2 regions of the Aliirhizobium cellulosilyticum genome follow, and region 2 is predicted to be linked to the other one. Evidence: predicted binding sites of a transcription regulator. Region 2 holds the regulator's gene; the other holds the start of a gene.
What was found. Region 2 encodes PhoB, which activates phosphate uptake and scavenging genes when phosphate is short. Its sites were predicted from a motif close to TGTCATNNANCTGTCAT; they were not measured.

Region 1 (7,073 bases), on a different contig from region 2:
AACAGGTCGACGCCGAGGTCGGGATCGCCAATGATGGGTATGCGGAAACCCGTCAGAATGTGAGCGTGTCCGACCAGCACCCAGAGTGCTGCCAGGCCGCGTAAGCCATCCAGGCATGCGATACGGTATCCCTGCTCGGCTTTCGCCATAAGATCGTCTCCCGTTGGCATCGGCTACCCCAGCCTCATAGCCTGAAAATGTTGCAGTGCGACAAAAAGGAAAGGGATGTGGCCTCAATATGGCTCCGGTCTGCAGAACCTAACAAAACAATCAAAAAGGGGAGCCGGATGTGACGGCTCCCCTTCGCATTTCTCTGCAGCTTTCAAGCGGCTCAGCCCTGGCGGCCAGCCTTCAGGGCCGTTGCCCACGTTGCCAGCTGGTCGAGTGCTGCGTTCAGGCCCTCGTTCATCGGGGCGGTCGGGTTGAATACCTTCTGCTCGTCGATGAAGTTGGTGAAGAAGGGGATCGGAACCGTCTGTGGGATCGGCATCATGTTGAGATTGGAGATCAGCATGCGCAGTTCCTGGGCGGCACGAAGGCCGCCGGAGACGTGGGCGTAGCTCAGTACGCCGGCAGGCTTGAACGACCATTCGAGCGACAGAACCTGCAGTGCGTTGATCAGCGCGGCATTGGGGTAATAGTCATATTCCGGCGTCAGGAACAGATAGGCGTCGGCGGATGCGACGCTTTCGGCCCAGCGCTTGGTATGCTCATGCTGGTATTTCTGCATGCGCGGATGGTTCGGCTCATCGAGAAGCGGCAGGTTGAAATCGGCGAGATCGACGAGCTCGACTTCGAACTTGCCGTGTGTCTTTGCGTGTTCGGCGGCCCATTTGCCAATGGCCGGGCCCGCACGGCCGGGACGGGTGCTGCCGATGATCACGTTAAGCTTCAATGACATGCTGAAATTCCTATGTTGAACACAGGCATCTGTTTGACCCCTGCGGCACAAGGATGCAGGTGCTCATTGCGAATAGCTGCTATGTGCGGGTGCAGGGGCTATGCGGAATTCCAACGCTGGCCGTCAGATGGCCTCGTCGAATGCGTCTGCCTCGCTTTGGGTCGCGAAGTTGAATGTGACGAGTTCGCTTTCATCATCCTGACGGATGCCAACCGCCGTTACGATCAGCCGAGCAATCTCGTCCTGCGCTTCGCTTGCCGACCGGGACGGTTTCACGGCCTTTTCGATAGCCGCTGCGAATACTTCGCTGATCAGACCGAGGCGCATATTGTGCTTCATGATGATATCCCGGTCCTCAAGGATCGCCACCTGTTCAGCCTGCGGGATACCGGCATTGTCCATTGCAGTCAGCGTGGCATTGGTCGCGAGTTTGATCGGGCCTTCCTGAAGCCAGCGATCGACCATCTGGTGGAACTGACGCATGCGGGCAGCGGGAATTGTTTTCTGTACAGTGATCGACATCTGCGTTCCTTTGTCGGTTTTCAGTCAAACCGATATGCGCTCTTCGGATAGAGGATCGGTTGCGGAATTTCGAGTTTCCGGGATCAGTCGACCGCGGACGAGAGATTGGGCCGCGTGCCGCAGAGCATTTCGCGCTTGCCGGCAAAACCGGAACGGCGTTCGACGATGAAGCCGGCGGCGCCGAGGTTGCGACGGACGAAGCCCGCAGCGGCATAGGTGGCGAAGCCGCCGCCCGGTCTGGTGCGATCAAACAGCGCCTGCATCAGTTCGGGCGACCACATGGCGGGATTGCGTGACGGGGCGAAGCCATCGAGGAACCACGCATCGAAATCAGGCTCCGACGCCGTGACGCCATCGAATGCTGCGCCGCAGACAACGGTCAGGCGCGTCTGTTCGTCGAGCGCAAATGTGACATGACCGGTCGGCTCATCCGGCCATGCCGCAACAAGCGCCTGCCGCTCAGCATCGATTTGTGGCCAGCGGGAGAGCGCGCGATCGATCTCGTCGCGCTTCATCGGGTAAAGTTCGAACGAGGTGAAGTGCAGATGCGTGCCCGGCTTGCGCGTGAGTTTCCACTGCCGCCAGGTCTCACAGAAATTCAGGCCGGTGCCGAAACCGAGTTCGCCGATACGAAATCCATCTCCGGTCGGAGACATTGTCTCCCATCGCTCCGGCAGGCCGTTGCCGGAAAGGAAGACGTGGCCGCATTCCAGCCGCCCGTCGGTGCGGCAATAAAAGTGATCGCCAAATTCCTGGGAATACGGCATATCGCCTTCGTGCCAGTCGAGTGTCTGGAATGCCGGGCTTTCGCCCTCAACTGTCTTCAATTCGGGATCATTGTCGCTCATGAGCAATGCGGATAATCCGGCTGGCGCTGGCGGTCAATCTGGAGAGCGGACTATCGGTTCTGCGCGTGGCGCGGCAACCCTTCCGGCCTTTGCCGATCTGGTCATCCTCGGCGGCGGCATCATGGGCCTGTGGGCCGCGGTAAAGGCCGAGCGGCTTGGCATCCGCACCGTGCTCGTCGACAGCGGAAAACTCGGCCACGGCACGAGCGGCGGGCTGCTCGGTGCGCTGATGCCGCATATGCCGGACAAGTGGAACGACAAGAAACAGTTCCAGTTCGACGCGCTGCTTTCCCTCGAGGACGAGGTGGCGCAAATCGAGGCCGATACGGGGCTTTCATGCGGTTATCGCCGCACCGGTCGCCTGATCCCATTGCCGAAATCGCATCTGCGGGCGATCGCGTTTCGCCATTCCGAAGACGCGGCCACGCACTGGGATCAGGCCGGTCGTCGCTTTCACTGGCATGTTGCCGACCAGACACCGCATCCCGGCTGGCCGGATGCCTCGTTCTGCGAGGCCGGCATTGTGCACGATACTTTTGCCGCCAGGGTCTCGCCGCGCAAGCTGACCGAGGCGCTTGGCGCAAGCCTCAATGCCGGCCGTCACGTTACCGTGGTGGAGGGGCTTTCAGCCTCGCGCATCGACGGCGCATCGAGCCGTGTGGAATTTGCCGATGGAACGAGCATCGCCTTCGGTGCCTGCATTGTCGCCGCCGGCCATCAGGCTTTTCCGCTGATCGAGGGCTTGTCCGATCCGCTGCCGCAACCGATCGGCCAGCCGGTCAAGGGACAGGCGGCACTGCTGAGGGCCGGGGCCGATCCGGACCTGCCGCTTCTTTATCTCAATGGTCTCTATCTCGTGCCGCATGACAATGGCGATATCGCGCTCGGCAGCACCAGCGAGGAGGCTTTTGACGAACCGTACTCCACCGATCATCAGCTTGAGGATCTCGTTGCAAAGGCGAGGGCGCTCGTGCCGTCGCTCAGCGATGCTCCGGTTGTGGAACGATGGGCCGGCCTGCGCCCAAAGGCGATCGATCGCGACCCGATGGTCGGGCCGCATCCGGACAACGCGAACGTGATCGCGCTGACGGGGGGCTTCAAGGTCAGTTTCGGGGTGGCGCATCTTCTGGCCGCGGCTGCGCTTGATGCCGTTTCCGGCAGGATAATGCCGGTTCCTGCATCGTTTTTGCTGGAGAACCACCTTTCGGTCGCTTCGCGCTAAACGCGAATCTTCTTCATCTTCGTCGTTAATCTGTCACGCAAATCGCATAGGTCCCTGATCAGGGACTGAATAAGCAAATGCGTAATTAAACAGGGCGGTTGACAGGGATGCACGAGAAGGTGACGCATGCGCTATGCCATATATTTCACGCCACCGGCACATGATCCGCTGACGCTCGCCGCGTCGCAATGGCTCGGCCGTAACGCCTTTTCCGGAGACGCTACCGAGCCGCCTGCCATTCGTGGCGTCGGTCTTCACGAGATCTCCTTTCACACCGCCATCCCGCGCCGCAGCGGGTTTCACGCTGCATTGAAGGCACCCTTCCGGCTTGCGCCCGAGATCAGCGAGCCCATGCTGCTGCGGCACCTGATGCGGTTTGCAGGCTCTCACGAGCCATTCCAGCTGCCACCACTGGAAGTGGCAAGGCTCGGCAATTTCTTCGGCCTCGTGCCGGAAATTCCCTGTGAACGGATGCGACTGTTTGCCTGCGCAGTCGTGCAGGAGTTCGACGTATTTCGCGCACCGTTGTCGGATGCGGAATTCGAGCGCAGCGATCCGGGCGATCTCTCGGCTCCGCAATTCGCCAATCTCTATCGCTGGGGCCATCCTTACGTAATGGACGAGTTCCGTTTCCACATGGCGCTGACGGGGCCGCTCCTGCCGCGCGACAGCACCTTTATCGAACCGGCACTGAGAGATTATTTCTCGCCCTATCTGACAAAGCCGGTCGAGGTCGCCAACCTGGCGCTGTTCGTCGAAGAAGAGCCGGGTGCGCCGCTTCAGGTTCATTCGCTGCACCCGATGGGCCGTGTGGCAGCCCGCAAGATCGCCTGAGTACTGCTTCAGGCTGGCCGATCCGGCTGTTGCTGGCTGAACAGCAGTTTGATGAAGGTGCGGTAGCTCAGGATCTGCCGCTCCAGATGGGTCGGATCGTTCAGGACCTTGGACATGATGATGGCACCATCGAAGGTGCATGACAGCATGTTGGCGAGATCCTTCAGTTCTATCGGCTCCTGCGGCGGGTGCACCGCGGCGATCTCTTCCAGATAACCGAGGAAGCGCCTGTTCCATGAGGCAACAGAGCTGGCGTTAAGCATGTGGATCTCGCGATCGAACAATCGCTCCTGATAACAGATAGAAGCGATGATGCAGCCAGGATGCACGCCCGGCAGGTCGCGCGCCAGTTCCGACAGCAGTTTGAGGCCAATCAGGAAAGCCTGTAGCGGATCATCCGCGAGTTCTCGCCCGCGGTCGAAAATGTCGTCGAAGAGGCGGTCGTTCTCGGTCACGTAGCGGCGCAGCATCTCGCGGGCGAGTTCGTTCTTGTCGTGGAAGTGGTAGAAAAAACCGCTCTTGGTGATACCGGCTTCAGCGATGACTTCTTCGATCGAGGTCGCGGCAAAGCCCTTGGACAGCACGGATATCTGCGCGACCTCGAGGATTCGCTCGCGAGTTGCTTCACCCTTTTTCGGTACGCGGGCGTAGGAAAACTGTACCGGAGGTACGGTTTTTGCGCCATCCAGGCCTTGCCCGGCCAAATCCTCGGTCTTTCGGGACATGGTATCCCCCTGAGCGAGCTCACGTTTTCGATATGTTGCCGTGCTGTACCGCAAGCCGCGTAGATCAAAGCGTCCACCGGGCGCAAAACAAACGGGCAAGCTGCAGCTTCGGGACATGCCTGTTTTCGCGCCGCGGCGATCATATCACAGGAGATGACGATGAAAAACGATCGCCAACGCCTGCCGCATCTGGGGCAAGAGATATATCTGACCGATGGCGGGCTGGAGACGACGCTGATCTTCCACCGTGGTCTGGAACTGCCGTTTTTCGCGTCCTTCCCGCTCATCGATGATGCCAGCGGGCGCGCCGAGCTGGATGCTTATTATGAGGCCTATCTATCGCTCGCACGGAAGTATGGGCGGGGTTTCCTGCTCGATACACCGACCTGGCGGGCCAACCCGGACTGGGCGGCAAAGCTCGGATATGATCTTGCTGCACTCTGGGCGCTCAATATTCGCTCCGTCGACTATGTCGCTGGCTTGCGGGAAAAATGGCAAAGGCCGGGTATGCCCATTCTGCTCAACGGCGTGATCGGGCCGCGGGGAGACGCCTACAAGCAGGGCCGGATGTCCGTGGCCGAGGCGGAGGATTATCACGCCCATCAGATCGATGCCTTTGCCGAAACACCGGTTGATATGCTGAGCGCCATGACGATCAACACGACCGAAGAGGCGATCGGTATCGTGCGGGCTGCCAGGGAGACAGGGCTGCCCGTCGTGATCTCTTTCACGGTCGAGACCAATGGAAGGCTCGCAAACGGCATGTCCTTGCGGGAAGCGATCGAGATGACGGATGACATGACCGCAAATGGTCCCGCCTATTACATGGTCAACTGCGCCCACCCCGTCCACTTCGAACAGGCTTTCGTCGACGGTGATACCTGGCTGCACAGGATCGGCGGTGTGCGCGCCAATGCCTCTTCCAAGAGCCATGCAGAGCTGGACGAGGCGACTGAAATCGATATCGGCGATCCTCAGGAGCTCGGTCGACATTACCGCAGCCTGAGAGCACGTTATCCGTCGATGTGCGTATTGGGTGGCTGCTGTGGCACCGATCACCGGCACGTGGCAGCTATCTGCGAGGCCTGCATGCCACGAGCGGCGGCCGAATGAAGGAGAAGGTTCCATGTCTATATTTGCATTCCCTCCGGCACTATCCACGGCATTCTCTGCCCTGACGCATATTCACTGGCGTGGGCATCACGAGCTCGACATGTCCGCCGAACCGACCGTCGGGCGGCCGCCATTCGCGTCTAAGCTGGAATTCGACGAATATATGCTGCGCGATATAGGTCTCGGCGACGGGGGCTATCACGAGTGGCAGGATGATCGCCTCAACTGATCAACTCGGCTGATCACGGGGACAAGTTTGCATCTCGACATCTGCGGAACCGGTGCGCTACCGTTGCCGTAAATAATCGAGGTGGAACATGCCAATAACCATAAAAGACTACCCGCGCGATCTCGTCGGCTACGGCCGAAACAGTCCCGATCCGAAATGGCCCGGCGGCGCCAATGTCGCCGTGCAGTTCGTCATCAACTATGAAGAGGGTGGTGAAAGCTCGATCCTCGACGGCGATGCGGCTTCCGAAAACCTGTTGTCCGAGATCGTCGGCGCGGCTCCTTGGCCCGGTCAGCGCAATCTCAATATGGAATCGATCTACGAATACGGGTCGCGCGCGGGTTTCTGGCGGTTATTCCGGCTGTTTAACGAACTGAAGATGCAATGCACTGTCTATGGCGTGACACTTGCCATGGCGCGCAATCCGGAAGCGGTCGCCGCGATGAAGGAAGCAGGCTGGGAGATTGCCAGTCACGGTTACCGCTGGCTGGAATACAAGGATTTTCCGATCGACAAGGAGCGTGAGCACATCCTCGAAGCTGTGCGCCTGCACACCGAGCTTGTCGGCGAGCGGCCATACGGCATGTACCAGGGCAAGCCGTCCGACAATACACTGAAGCTTGTGATGGAAGAGGGCGGGTTTCTCTATTCCTCCGACAGCTATGCGGACGATCTGCCC
Region 2 (7,073 bases):
GTCGAGCAGAATTCGCAGGTGACGGCGATCTGGCCATCTTCCTGGCTTGCCTCGATTTCCTCCGCCGTGAAGCCGGCGAGCACGCCCTTGATCTTGTCGCGCGAGCAGCTGCAACGATCGAAGACCGTCTGCGGTTCATAAACCCGCACGCCACGCTCGTGGAACAGGCGATAGAGAAGCCGTTCGATCGCGACCTGCGGATCGGTCAGCTCGTCAGTGTCGATCGTCTCGACCAGCGAACGGGCTTCATCCCAGGCATCATCGGTGACGCTGGTATCGCGTTCGTCGCCATCACCGCCGTGGAGATCCGGATGACGCATGCGCTCCGGCGCCTGGGGTAGGAACTGGGCGACCAGACCGCCTGCCCGCCAATTATGACGCGGCTTGCCGTCCTCATCGCGGTCGAAAAGCTCGGCCACGGCAAGACGGACACGGGTCGGTATCTGTTCCGACTGACGGAAATAGACGCCGGCAATCTCTTCCAGAGACGAGCCGTCCATCGGCACGATGCCCTGATAGGGCTGCATGCCCTTGCCCTGATCGATGGTGAAGGCGAGTACGCCCTGACCAAGAAGCTCCGGCGGCGAGGTCTTGCCATCCTTGACGGCAGCAGCCAGTGCATCCTCGTCGTAACGGGCATAGGCGCGAAGCGCATCCGGCGTGGAGAAATCAGCCACGAGAAGATCGACGGGTCCGTCGCCCTTGGTCTGAACTGTGAACTTGCCATCAAATTTCAGCGAAGTACCGAGCAATGCCGTCAGCACCAGTGCTTCTGCAAGCAGCCTTGCAACCGGAGCCGGATAATCATGGCGACCCAGAATGGTGTTGAGAAGCGGCCCAAGCTGCACCGCACGGCCACGAACATCCAGGCCCTCGACCTGGAAGGGAACAACCCTGTCGTCTCCGGCAAAGTGGAGGTCCTTCAGTTCCACGGTTGCTTCCGCCATCATCTTACTCCTTCACACCGATCGTCTCGGGCCTTGTCCCCGACCTTTACACAAACAGGCCGGCAAGCGGAACCGCTGGGCCGCTCGAAAATGTCGGGGATGTCTGTTGAAGCGCCGGCACCAGGCACTGCGCGTTTGAAAGCCGACAAATGGTGCCGGCTTCAAGCCAATTCAAGAGCCAGAAGACAGGCTCAGATCGCGCCGAAGCACCAGGCCAGAATGGACTTCTGGGCGTGGAGGCGGTTTTCAGCCTCGTCGAAGACGACCGACTGCGGGCCATCGATCACGGCGTCGGTGACTTCCTCGCCACGATGGGCCGGCAGGCAGTGCATGAACAGCGCATCGGCCTTGGCCTGCTTCATCAGCGCTTCATTGACCTGATAGGGCTGGAAGATGTTGTGGCCGCGCGCCTTGTGTTCCTGGTTCATCGAAACCCAGGTATCCGTGACCACGACATCGGCGCCGGCAACCGCGCGCTCGACATCGTGGGTGAGCATGATCTCGCCGCCGTTGTTGCGCGCCCAGTTCAAGAACTTGTCATGCGGCTCGGAACCCATCGGAACGGCCATATTCATGCGGTAACCGAAACGGGCCGAACCTTCGACGAGCGAATGCAGCACGTTATTGCCGTCGCCCGTCCAGGCAATCGTCTTGCCGGCGACGGGACCGCGATGTTCCTCGAAGGTCATCAGGTCGGCCATGATCTGGCAGGGATGGGTGTCGTCTGTCAGCGCATTGATGACCGGCACGGTGGCATGTTCGGCCAGTTCCAGAAGGCGCTTGTGATCGGTGGTGCGGATCATGATCGCGTCGACATAACGCGACAGAACCTTGGCGGTGTCGCCGATCGTCTCGGCGCGGCCGAGCTGCATCTCGGTACCCGACAGGAACAGCGTCTCGCCGCCGAGCTGGCGCATGCCCACATCGAAGGAGACGCGGGTGCGGGTGGACGGCTTCTCGAAAATCATGGCCAGCATCTTGCCGGCCAGCGGCTTGTCAGCCGTGCCGGCTTTGGTTGCCAGCTTTCGCACCTTTGCATCATCGAGGATGGAGCGCAGGTCACCCGCCGACACAGCGGAAAGATCGAGAAAATGCTTGGGAGATGCCATTACCTTGTTCCCTAACGGAGGGAACCGGAAGGCGCCCTCTCTACGTATTCTTAAGCGGATTTCTTCAGCTGGTCAGCCGACAGCGTTTCGGCAGCACGCTCGATACGGCGAAGACCTTCGCGCGCTTCCTCGGCGGTGACGACAAGCGGCGGCAGAATGCGGACGACGTTATCGCCTGCCATGACGGCCAGCATATGCTGATCGCGCATTCCGGAGATCAGGTCGCCGGCCGGCACCTTTGCCTTGATGCCGAGCAACAGGCCCTCGCCGCGAATATCCTCGATCACGGTCGGGAAACGATCCTTGAGCGCAGCAAGGCCCTGACGGAAGACGAGTGCGACATCGCGAACGTTTTCCAGGAAACCGTCGGCGAGCACGATATCAAGCACCGCATTGCCACAGGCCATGGCCAGCGGGTTGCCACCATAGGTGGTACCGTGGATGCCGGGCTTCATGCCGGATGCGGCTTCTGCCGTTGCAAGGCATGCGCCGAACGGGAAGCCGCCGCCAATACCCTTGGCGATCGCCATGATGTCAGGGGTGATGCCGGCCCATTCATGGGCAAAGAGCTTGCCGGTACGGCCGACGCCGGTCTGAACTTCGTCGAGGATCAAAAGAAGACCCTTTTCGTCGCAGATGCGGCGCAGCTCGCGCATGAATTCCTTCGGAACCGGACGCACACCGCCCTCGCCCTGGATCGGCTCGATCAACAGAGCGCCGGTGTTCTCGTTGATCGCAGCGTTCAGCGCATCGAGATCACCGAAGGGCACCTGATCAAAACCCTGAGCCTTGGGGCCGAAGCCTTCCATATATTTTTCCTGGCCGCCGGCTGCGATCGTTGCGATCGTCCGGCCGTGGAAGGCACCTTCAAAGGTGATGATATGGAACTTTTCCGGGTGCCCCTTGGAATAGTGATAACGGCGGGCCGTCTTGATTGCGCATTCCAGCGCTTCCGCACCCGAATTGGTGAAGAAGGCCTTGTCCGCAAAGGTTGCGTCGACCAGACGGCGCGCCAAGCGCTCCTGCTCCGGGATTTCATAAAGATTGGACAGATGCCAGACCTTCTCGGCCTGCGATTTCAGCGCTTCGACCAGATGCGGATTGGCATGGCCGCAGGACGTGACAGCGACACCCGCACCGAAGTCGAGATATCGCTCGCCGCTTTCCGTCACAAGCCAAACGCCTTCGCCACGCTCAAAGCGCAGCGGGGCCCGGGCAAAGGTGTCGAAAAGCGCAGATTCAGCCATGGCGGCTCACTCCTAATGCATCCGATTGCGGATATTCAAAAAATCAAAATGCCGCCCTCGGGGCGGCCGCGGCACTATCGCCACTCATCCATGTGATGTCAATAAAACTCACGGAAATCTGGGGCTTCAAGGCATTTTGCTGCAAGGACGCAACCCTGCCGACAGCTGTGACAAAAATGACTCTCCCGGAAAGCAAGTTGGGGAAAACCGGGAAATCGATTCGTGGCGATTCCGGGGACTCTTGTCACGGAGTCTGCGGACCTCTAGGTTAAAGATCAATTACTAGACTGCATGCGGCGGAACTAGTCACCAAAAGCATAGATATAGTGCCTGTTGCGAGATGTATCGCGCGACATTGGTGAGGGATTCTGCATGCCACCAACGTTCAAAGGCGGAGAACGGGCATGAACTGGACGGACGAGCGCGTTGAAAAACTGAAAAGGTTGTGGTCGGAAGGCTTGAGCGCCAGCCAGATCGCCGCACAACTTGGAGGCGTAAGCCGCAATGCCGTGATCGGCAAGGTCCATCGCCTCAACCTGCCGGGCCGCGCAAAGGCGGGCGGCACAATCGCGACGAACCGTACGGCAAAGCGCCCAGCAGCAACTACTTCCCGTCCCCAGCAGACATTCGCCACCCGTCCGGCAGCACGCCCGGTCGCCCGTCCGGTCGGCGCAACCGCGCTCAAGGAAGAGGTCGAGTTCGAGGCTTCGCAGGAACTGGTCTACCGTCCCGCTTCCAACGTTGTCCTGCCGATTTCCCGCAAGCTGGCGCTGACCGAATTGACCGAACGCACCTGCAAGTGGCCCGTCGGCGATCCGCTGACGGACGATTTCCACTTCTGTGGCTGTGAGTCCCCGGATAATTCGCCTTACTGCACCTACCATGCGAAGCTCGCCTACCAGCCGGTCAACGAGCGCCGCCGTCCGAGCGCTGCACGGGCGTAAAGTTCGGCACCATAAACAACGATCAAGCGGGCTTCGGCCCGCTTTTTTGTTTGCCGTGCTGCGGGTTCTGCAAGGCAGCCTTGCCCGCCTGCGCCTTGCCTCCTGCGCCACAAACACCTATCTGAAAAGGCGTGAGGACGACCTCCCCCAGAATGGGCATTGATGCCGGGACGACCCGGATAACCCAATGGGGTATAAAATGCGCACGACACGCGACCGTATTCGTCACGCAATCAGCTTCGAAATCATCGGGCTTGCGATTTTCACACCGCTCGCCTCTTTCGTCTTCGGCATACCGGTCGAACATATCGGTGTCGTCGGGATCGTTTCGGCAACGCTGGCGACCGGCTGGAACTATCTCTACAATCTCGGCTTCGACCACCTGATGCAGACGTATCGCGGCGGTACGCAGAAAACCATGGCGCTGCGCGTTGCACATGCCGTGCTGTTCGAACTCGGACTGCTGATCGTGCTCATGCCGTTCATCGCTTGGTATCTGGGCGTGAGCCTGATGCAGGCGCTCGTGATGGATATCTCGTTCGCCCTGTTCTACCTGGTCTATGCGTTCTTCTTCAATCTGGCCTACGACCGGATCTTTCCGCTGCCTGAGTGGCAGGAAGAAGCCAAGGCCTGAAATGCTTCAGCCCGAGGCGGATGACCGCACTCGGGCTGAGAAACCTGCATTCCAGATGCTATCCCGCGTATCAGGATTCCATCGAATAGCCGGCACCGCGAACGGTGCGGATGACATCCTGCATGTTGGAGAAGTTCAGCGCCTTGCGCAGGCGGCCGACATGCACGTCGACGGTGCGTTCGTCGACATAGATATCGTGGCCCCAGACGCCATCCAGAAGCTGGGAGCGCGAGAAGACGCGGCCAGGCGAGACCATGAGGAATTCCAGGAGACGGAATTCGGTCGGGCCAAGGCGTACTTCACGGCTCTTGCGATGAACGCGATGGGTCTCGCGATCCAGTTCGATATCACCGCATTTCAAGACGCTGGAGAGAACCTCGGGCTTGGCACGGCGCAACATCGCCTTGACACGCGCCATCAGTTCCGGCGTCGAGAACGGCTTGACGACATAGTCGTCGGCACCGGTCGCCAGACCGCGAACACGTTCGCTTTCCTCGCCGCGCGCTGTCAGCATGATGATCGGCAGGCGCTCGGTCTCTGGCCGCATGCGCAGGCGCCGGCACAATTCGATGCCGGAAACGCCTGGCAGCATCCAGTCGAGAACCAGAAGATCCGGAGCACGCTCCTGAAGCCTGATTTCGGCCTCATCACCTCTCAGAATGGTTTCGACCTCGTAGCCTTCGGCTTCGAGATTATAACGGAGGAGGACGCTGAGCGCCTCCTCGTCTTCCACGACCGCAATTCTCGGCTGCATACTAGATACACTCCATCAGACAGGCAAAATCAGTCAGCAATCGCGCCGACGGTGTTCGCCGTATCGTCCTTGGGACGCTCGCCTTCCGGCACAGCACCCGTCGTCATGTAGTAGATGGTTTCCGCGATGTTGGTCGCGTGGTCACCGATACGCTCGATGTTCTTGGCGCAGAACAGAAGATGCGTGCAGGTGGTGATGTTGCGCGGATCTTCCATCATGTAGGTCAGGAGTTCGCGGAAAAGCGACGTGTACATGGCGTCGATTTCTTCGTCGCGCAGGCGGATCGCTTCTGCCTTTTCGGCCGAACGGCTGGCATAGACATCCAGCACTTCCTTGAGCTGTACAGCCGCGAGATCGGAGAGGTGTTCCAGACCGCGGGCGAGCTTGCGGGGAACGCCATGGCCCTGAACCGCAATGACGCGCTTGGCGGTGTTCTTGCCGAGATCGCCGACGCGTTCCAGATCGGCTGCGATGCGCAGCGTCCCGATGATTTCGCGCAGGTCGGCAGCCATCGGCTGACGCTTGGCGATAGTGACGATCGCCTTGTCCTGGATCTCGCGCTCGGCGTGATCCAGGATCACGTCGTCGGAGATAACCTTCTGGGCCAGGGCAGAGTCACCATTGACCAGGGCGCGCACGGCATCGCCGCACATCTGTTCCGCAAGGCCACCCATTTCCGAGATGCGGCGGCGCAGATACTTCAGTTCTTCGTCGTAGGCCGACAGGATATGACTTGATACCATCTCTTTGTCCTCAAAATCCGTAGCAGCGGGCAACAGGCAACGGCCAATCAGCCGAAGCGGCCCATGATGTAATCCTGGGTGCGCTGGTCATCCGGATTGGTGAACATCTTGTCCGTGTCGTTCTCTTCGACCAGCTGGCCAAGGTGGAACATGGCGGTACGCTGGGATACGCGGGCGGCCTGCTGCATCGAGTGGGTGACGATAACGATCGTATAGTTGGCGCGCAGTTCGTGGATCAGTTCCTCGACCTTTGCGGTGGCGATCGGGTCGAGCGCCGAGCAGGGTTCGTCCATCAGGATGACTTCCGGCGAAACTGCAACCGCACGGGCGATGCAGAGACGCTGCTGCTGACCACCGGAGAGACCGGTCCCGCCTTCATGAAGACGATCCTTGACTTCCGCCCAGAGGCCGGCGCGCTGAAGGCTGGCTTCGACGATCTGGTCCATATCCGCCTTGTTGCGGGCCAGACCATGGATGCGCGGGCCGTAGGCGATGTTTTCATAAATCGACTTCGGGAACGGGTTCGGCTTCTGGAACACCATGCCGACGCGGGCGCGAAGTTCCACGACATCGATTTCCTTGTCGTAGATATCATCTTCATCAAGGGTGATCTTGCCGGTGACGCGGCAGCCCTCGATCGTGTCGTTCATGCGGTTGAGCGTGCGCAGGAAGGTCGACTTGCCGCAACCCGAGGG

Region 1: GGE33_RS03710 (DUF1045 domain-containing protein) is a predicted target of PhoB. The motif match lies at 3,514-3,530, and genes of this name have one in related genera.

Annotation. Positions count from the first base shown of each region.
Region 1 is NZ_JACIGW010000001.1:800,521-807,593, forward strand. It holds gene GGE33_RS03685 (acyltransferase family protein) at 1-149, opposite strand, end outside; gene GGE33_RS03690 (NADPH-dependent FMN reductase) at 332-901, opposite strand; gene GGE33_RS03695 (hypothetical protein) at 1,025-1,423, opposite strand; gene mnmC2 (tRNA (5-methylaminomethyl-2-thiouridine)(34)-methyltransferase MnmC2) at 1,507-2,271, opposite strand; gene GGE33_RS03705 (NAD(P)/FAD-dependent oxidoreductase) at 2,270-3,493, shown strand; gene GGE33_RS03710 (DUF1045 domain-containing protein) at 3,620-4,327, shown strand; gene GGE33_RS03715 (TetR/AcrR family transcriptional regulator) at 4,336-5,052, opposite strand; gene GGE33_RS03720 (homocysteine S-methyltransferase family protein) at 5,212-6,165, shown strand; gene GGE33_RS03725 (hypothetical protein) at 6,179-6,394, shown strand; gene puuE (allantoinase PuuE) at 6,483-7,073, shown strand, end outside.
Region 2 is NZ_JACIGW010000002.1:745,494-752,566, forward strand. It holds gene GGE33_RS12365 (Hsp33 family molecular chaperone) at 1-947, opposite strand, end outside; gene argF (ornithine carbamoyltransferase) at 1,139-2,056, opposite strand; gene GGE33_RS12375 (aspartate aminotransferase family protein) at 2,107-3,303, opposite strand; gene GGE33_RS12380 (GcrA family cell cycle regulator) at 3,708-4,247, shown strand; gene GGE33_RS12385 (PACE efflux transporter) at 4,447-4,881, shown strand; gene phoB (phosphate regulon transcriptional regulator PhoB) at 4,952-5,635, opposite strand; gene phoU (phosphate signaling complex protein PhoU) at 5,665-6,378, opposite strand; gene pstB (phosphate ABC transporter ATP-binding protein PstB) at 6,426-7,073, opposite strand, start outside.